Regions from separate parts of the Lentzea sp. CC55 genome, predicted to be linked through region 2. Evidence: riboswitches for the same ligand, from Rfam matches in the RefSeq annotation. Region 2 holds a riboswitch; the other holds the start of a gene.
The links. A riboswitch is a leader RNA that binds a small molecule or an ion and turns the genes downstream of it on or off. The one in region 2 is predicted to bind glycine.
Positions count from the first base shown of each region.

Region 1: it holds a riboswitch for glycine, as region 2 does, so the genes downstream of both, gcvH (glycine cleavage system protein GcvH) here and gcvP (aminomethyl-transferring glycine dehydrogenase) in region 2, are expected to answer to the same signal.

Region 1 is NZ_JAJCXE010000006.1:100,004-103,560, forward strand. Features, by position in the region: gene L6E10_RS04520 (TetR/AcrR family transcriptional regulator) at 1-332, shown strand, start outside; gene ald (alanine dehydrogenase) at 388-1,500, opposite strand; glycine riboswitch at 1,725-1,819, shown strand; gene gcvH (glycine cleavage system protein GcvH) at 1,883-2,266, shown strand; gene L6E10_RS04535 (L-serine ammonia-lyase) at 2,310-3,557, shown strand, end outside.
Region 2 is NZ_JAJCXE010000008.1:220,810-224,366, forward strand. Features, by position in the region: gene gcvP (aminomethyl-transferring glycine dehydrogenase) at 1-2,251, opposite strand, end outside; glycine riboswitch at 2,300-2,398, opposite strand; glycine riboswitch at 2,402-2,497, opposite strand; gene L6E10_RS06130 (Clp protease N-terminal domain-containing protein) at 2,554-3,525, opposite strand.

The DNA.
Region 1 (3,557 bases), on a different contig from region 2:
CCATCGGCCCGAACGCCGTGGCCTACGCGGACGCCATGTTCGGGCCGATGTTGCGCGCCGGGCTGTCGACCGTCGCGGCGGCCCAGTCGATCGCCACGGTGGGCAGCTTCGTCAACGGGTACGCGATCGCCGAGGTCAACTTCATCGCTCGCGGCGGGATGGACTCGCCACCGCCGGACATGGCCAAGATCGCCGACCTGTACCGGGACAAGCACCCCCGGTACGTCGCGATGCTCGACGAGGGCGAGCTGTGGTCGCTGGAGCGGCAGTTCGAGTTCGGCCTGGACTGCGTGATCGAAGGCGTCAAGGCCCGCGTCGAAGCCCTCAGGTAGGCGAAACCCCCGCAGCGGTTCACGCGTGCGGGGGCCTCATTCATCGGGTTGGCTCTCAGATCACGGACTCCAGCGGCGTGTGCTCGAGGCCGGTCGCCTCGGCCACCGGGCCGTTGGTCAGCTTGCCGGCGTGGGCGTTGAGGCCCAGCGCGAGCGAACGGTCGTCCTTCAGCGCCTTCTCCCAGCCCTTGTCGGCCAGCGCGACGGCGTAGGGCAGCGTCACGTTGGTCAGCGCGTAGGTCGAGGTGCGCGGGACGGCGCCTGGCATGTTCGCGACGCAGTAGAACACCGAGTTGTGGACCTCGTAGGTCGGCTCGGCGTGCGTGGTGGCGCGCGAGTCCTCGAAGCAGCCGCCCTGGTCGATCGCGATGTCGACGAGCACCGAACCCGGCTTCATCTCGGCGACCAGCGCGTTCGAGACGAGCTTCGGAGCGGCGGCACCGGGGACGAGCACGGCGCCGATGACCAGGTCGGCCTCGCGGACGGCCTGCTCGATCGCGAACGAGTTCGAGGCGAGCGTGCGCAGGCGGCCGGCGAACTGGGCGTCGATCTGGCGCAGCCGGTCGACGTTGGTGTCGAGGATCTGCACGTCCGCGCCCATGCCCACGGCGATGGTCGCGGCGTTGAGACCGGCCACACCACCGCCGATCACGACCACGCGGGCCGGGGCGACACCGGGGACGCCACCGGGCAGCACGCCGCGGCCACCGGACGGCTTCATCAGCGAGAACGCGCCGACCTGCGGGGCCAGGCGGCCCGCGACCTCGGACATCGGGGCGAGCAGCGGCAGCGCGCGGTTCGGCAGCTGCACGGTCTCGTAGGCGATGGCCGTGGTGCCGGACGCCAGCAGCGCCTCGGTCAGCGGCTTGTCGGCGGCGAGGTGCAGGTACGTGAAGAGGGTCTGGCCGGCGCGCAGGCGGGGGTACTCCTCGGCGATCGGCTCCTTGACCTTGAGGACCAGGTCGCCCTCGGCCCAGACGTCGTCGGCGGTCGCGAGGACCTTGGCGCCCGCGGCGAGGTACTCCTCGTCGGTGATCGCGGAGCCCAGACCGGCGCCCTGCTCGACGAACACGTCGTGCCCGCGGCTCGTCAGCTCGTGCGCACCGGCAGGGGTGAGAGCGACGCGGTACTCGTGGTTCTTGATCTCGCGGGGAACTGCGATCCGCACGATGACTCCTCCGTTCGGTGGCCGACATCTCACAATGTGGGGCAGCGGGAAGGTCATGTCACTGTGCGAATCGCACTATCGAGCACGTGTGCGGTTGTTCACTTGGGACAGAGCCACCTGGTTTGCGCTCGCGTGTGACTCGACCCGTCCGCGTTGACACCCGGCGGGGCCGCACATAGCGTTCGCCTCCGAGAACTGAAGACCGGCCGCGGCGCGACAGCGCCAGAACCCGAGTGGGAGAGACCCCGACGAACGTCGGTCGGGGCGCCGAAGGGGCAAGCTCCCGCACACTCTCAGGCAGCAAGACCACTCGGGGTAGGCAACTCTGCACGGCGGAGGGGGCGCAAGTGTCCTGTCCCGTCACAGCCAGAGGAGTCGCGCCGTGCAGTTCCCCGAGAACCTGCTCTACACCGCCGAGCACGAGTGGGTCGACTGGACGCCGGGTACCCAGGACCCGCTGACCTGCGGGATCACCGAGTACGCGGCGGACGCCCTGGGCGACATCGTCTTCGTGCAGCTGCCCGAGGTCGGCGCGAAGGTCGTCACCAACGAGGTGTGCGGCGAGCTCGAGTCCACCAAGTCCGTCAGCGACCTGTTCTCGCCCGTCACCGGTGAGGTGATCGAGGTCAACAGCGCCGTCGTCGACGACCCGGCGATCGTGAACAACGACCCGTACGGCGCCGGCTGGCTGTTCAAGGTCCGCGTCGAGTCGGCCGAGAACCTGCTCACGGCGGCCAAGTACGCCGAACTCACCCAGACCGGCTGACATGGGCCTGACTGACCGCTCCACCACCACGAAGGACTGATCAGTGGCGATCAGCGTTTTCGACCTTTTCTCCGTCGGCATCGGACCGTCCAGCTCCCACACCGTCGGCCCGATGCGCGCGGCGGCGATGTTCGTCGAGAAGCTCGGTGCGCGTGCGTCCGAAGTGGACCGCGTGCACGTCGAGCTGTTCGGCTCGCTCGGCGCGACCGGCCACGGCCACGGCAGCCCGAAGGCCGTGTTCCTCGGACTCGAGGGCAACCTCCCCGAGGAGGTGGACCCCACCGCCGCCGCCCACCGCGTCGAGGAGATCGTCGGCGGCGGACGGCTCCGGCTCGGCGGCACGCACGAGATCGAGTTCGTGCACGACCGCGACCTCGTCATGCACCGCCGCAAGTCACTTCCGCTGCACCCCAACGGGATGAGCTTCGAGGCGTTCAGCGGCGGCGAGTCCGTCGAGCACGCCGTCTACTACTCGATCGGCGGCGGGTTCGTCGTCGACGAGAACGCCTCCGGCACCGACCGCATCAAGCCCGACTCGACGCCGCTGCCCCACCCGTTCCTCACCGGCGACCAGCTGCTCGCGCGCTGCCGCGAGACCGGCCTGTCGATCAGCGAGATCATGATGGCCAACGAGCTGTCGTGGCGGACCGAAGAAGAAGTGCGGTCGGGACTGCTGCACATCTGGCACGTCATGCAGGAGTGCGTCGAACGCGGCTGCACCGAGCACGGCATCCTGCCCGGCGGCCTGAAGGTCCGCCGCCGCGCCGCCGAGATGCGCAAACGCCTGGAGGGCGAGCACTTCGTCACCGACCCGCTGCGCGTCATGGACTGGGTCACGCTCTTCGCGCTGGCGGTCAACGAGGAGAACGCGGCGGGCGGCCGCGTCGTCACCGCGCCGACCAACGGCGCGGCCGGCATCGTCCCCGCGGTCCTGCACTACTACACGAGGTTCGTGCCGGGAGCCTCGGACGACGGCGTGGTCCGCTTCCTGCTGACCGCCGGCGCGATCGGCGTGCTGTTCAAGGAGAACGCGTCGATCTCCGGCGCCGAGGTCGGCTGCCAGGGCGAGGTCGGCTCCGCGTGCTCGATGGCGGCCGGAGGCCTCGCGGAGGTGCTCGGGGGCACCCCCGAACAGGTCGAGAACGCGGCCGAGATCGCGATGGAGCACAACCTCGGCCTCACCTGCGACCCGATCGGCGGCCTGGTGCAGATCCCGTGCATCGAACGCAACGCCGTCGCGTCCATCAAGGCCATCACGGCCGTGCGCATGGCTTTGCGCGGCGACGGTTCG
Region 2 (3,557 bases):
CGGTGGCCGGTCCCGCCGCCGGCTGCAGCGGGTGGTTCGGCAGGAACGGCGCGAGGTGGGACTTCACGCCGATCGGGCCGACGCCGGGGCCACCGCCGCCGTGCGGGATGCAGAACGTCTTGTGCAGGTTCAGGTGCGAGACGTCCGAGCCGAACTTGCCGTAGCGGGCCAGGCCGATCAGGGCGTTGAGGTTCGCGCCGTCGACGTACACCTGGCCGCCCGCGTCGTGGACCAGGCCGCAGACCTCGCGGACCGTGTCCTCGTACACGCCGTGGGTCGACGGGTAGGTGATCATGATCGCGGCCAGGTCGTCCGCGTGCTCCGCGACCGTCTGACGCAGGTGGCCCATGTCGATGTTGCCCTTGTCGTCGCACTTGACGACGACGACGCGCATGCCGGCCATGACGGCGGACGCGGCGTTCGTGCCGTGGGCGGACGACGGGATCAGGCAGACGTCGCGGTCGGCGTTGCCGTTGGCGCGGTGGTACGCGCGGATCGCCAGCAGACCGGCGAACTCACCCTGCGACCCGGCGTTCGGCTGCAGCGACACGGCGTCGTAGCCGGTGACCTCGGCGAGCCAGGCCTCCAGGTCCGACACGATCTTCAGCAGACCGGCGGCGTCCTCGGCCGGGGCGAACGGGTGCAGCGTCGAGAACTCCGGCCACGTGATGGACTCCATCTCCGCGGTGGCGTTGAGCTTCATCGTGCAGGAGCCGAGCGGGATCATGCTGCGGTCCAGGGCGACGTCCTTGTCGGACAACGCACGCAGGTAGCGCAGCAGCGCCGTCTCGGAGCGGTGCGAGTGGAAGACCGGGTGGGTCAGGTAGTCCGACGTGCGGCGCAGGTCGGCCGGGATGCCGTCGGCGGTGTCGGCGTCGATCGCGTCCACATCGGACCCGGTGACGCCGAAGGCCTCCCACACCGCGACGACGTGCGCCCGCGTGGTCTTCTCGTCGCAGGCGATCGCGACGACGTCGGCGTCGACGAGACGCAGGTTGATGCCGGCCTCGCGGGCCTTCGCCACGACGGCGGCGGCCTCACCGGGAACGCGGACCTCGACGGTGTCGAAGAACTCGCCGTGCACGACGTCCAGCCCGGCCTCGCACAGGCCCGTGGCGAGCACGGTGGCCAGGCGGTGCACGCGGGTCGCGATGGCGCGCAGACCCTCGGGACCGTGGTAGACGGCGTACATCGAGGCGATCACGGCCAGCAGCACCTGCGCGGTGCAGATGTTCGACGTGGCCTTCTCACGGCGGATGTGCTGCTCGCGCGTCTGCAGCGCGAGGCGGTAGGCCAGCGAGCCGTCGGCGTCGACGGAGACGCCGACGAGACGGCCGGGCAGCTGGCGTTCCAGACCGGACCGGACGGCCATGTAGCCGGCGTGCGGGCCGCCGAAACCGATCGGCACGCCGAAGCGCTGCGTGGTGCCGACGACGACGTCCGCGCCGATCTCACCGGGCGCGCGCAGCAGCGTCAGGGCCAGCAGGTCGGCGACGACGACGGCCTGCGCACCGGCGGCGTGGATCTCCTCGATGAGCGCCTTCTGGTCGCGCACCACACCGGACGCGCCGGGGTAGGACAGCAGGACGCCGAAGAAGTCGCCGCCCAGGCCGAGGCCTTCGATGCCCTGCGACAGGTCGGCGACGACGATCTCGATGTCGAGCGGCTCGGCGCGCGTCTCGATCACGGCCAGCGTCTGCGGCAGCGTGTCGGCGTCGACGACGAACTTGTTCGACTTGGAGCGGCCGGCGCGGCGCACGAGGGTCATCGCCTCGGCGGCGGCGGTCGACTCGTCCAGCATGGACGCGTTCGCGACGGGCAGGCCGGTCAGGTCGCCGACCATCGTCTGGAAGTTCAGCAGGGCCTCCAGGCGGCCCTGGGAGATCTCCGGCTGGTACGGCGTGTACGCGGTGTACCAGGCGGGCGACTCCAGGACGTTGCGCAGGATCACGCCCGGCGTCACGGTGTCGTAGTAGCCGAGGCCGATCATCTGCGTCATCGGCCGGTTCCGCGACGCGAGCTCCCGCAGCTCCGCGAGCGCCTCGGTCTCGGTGGCCGGGGCGGGCAGGTCCAGCACGAGGTCGCGCTCGTGGATGGACGACGGCACCGCGCGCTGCGCCAGCTCCTCCAGCGACCCGACACCGATGACGTCGAGGATGCGCGCGAGCTCGGCGGGACGCGGACCGACGTGGCGGTCGGCGAACGGGGTGCCGTGCTCGAGAGCGGCGAGCGGAATGCGGTCCTGCGTCATCAAACGCCTCCGGGGGCTGAGGGCACACGTGTCCTGGTGCCCTCCCCGCTCTGTCCGTACCCTTCAAGGGCGCCTGAGAGGTTCACCCGGTGCGGACCGGGCTTTCACCGTCGGCGGGATTCCCTTGCGGGGATCCACTTTCCAGAGGCGTCTCGCTCGGCGGTCCTGGATGCCTGAGAGGTTCCCGGGGAGGGACTTGCTCCTTCGGCGCCGGGTTCGAAGCCCGGTCTCTCCCGCCTGAGTTCAGCGACTACCCGCGAAGAATACCCGCAGGCAGCCCGCCCAGTCGCTAGAGACGCGACCTACGTCTCAACGGCGAGACCGGTGAGCACCGCCGCGACGGGGTCCGCGGGGTCGTCGCGCACCGCGGCGAGCAGGTGCGCGGTGCCCACGACCGCGTCCCCGCGCCGCGCGGCGACGAGCTTCGCCCGCTCCACGGCGCGTTCCACCGCGCCCCCGCCGGAGGGCAACGCGGCCGGGTCCACTCCCGCCTCGCGCAACGCCGCCGCGCCACCCGACTCGAACTCCGGCCTCAGCCGCCGCCCGGAGACGGCCAGCTGGTGGTCGACCGTCAGCACCGCCTCCACGAGGTCGCGCGACGAGACGTCCCGCCTCCCGGCGACGGCCAGCCGTTCGGCTTCGTTGCGCACCACCGTCAGCACCGGTCCGCCGAGCCCCTGGCCCCGTGCGACGAGCTTCGTCAGCCAGCGCACGTACCCGCCACCGGACTCCCCCTCCAGGGCTCCCGCCTTGCGCAGCAACCAGACCGCGGGTGCTTCCTCGACCTCGGCGTGGCGCCGCTCGGCATCGGCCCGCACGGCGGCGGCCGTCGCCCCGGGGTCCACCCCGCGCACCAGGAACAGGTCGGCGGCCCGTCCGTATTCGAGCGACAGCAGCGCCAGCGCGAGGTGGGTCGTGGTCAGCACACCGTCGCCGGCCTGGGCCACAGCCGCACGCAGACAGTCCTCCAACGCGCGGCTCACGGGCAGAACGGCCTCGACGCGAGCGTGGTGGTGGGCGGCGCTCATCAGCGCCGTGACGTCCGGATGGGACTCGCCGACGACACCACCGTCGTCGTCGGCCCAGTGCTCGGTCCCCCGCGCCATCGCCAGCGCCCCCAGCGACTTCGCGCCGAGCTTGCGGCCGGGACCGGTCGTGTCGATCAGGGAGATCAGCAGGTTCTCGGTCCCGACGAACCCGAACCCGTGGCGGGAGGCGCGCCGGACGGCCGCGGCCAGGACCTCGACCACCTGCGACGAAGGAGTGTGCGTCATGCCGGCGACGCTAGGGACGGACCCGTTCCCGG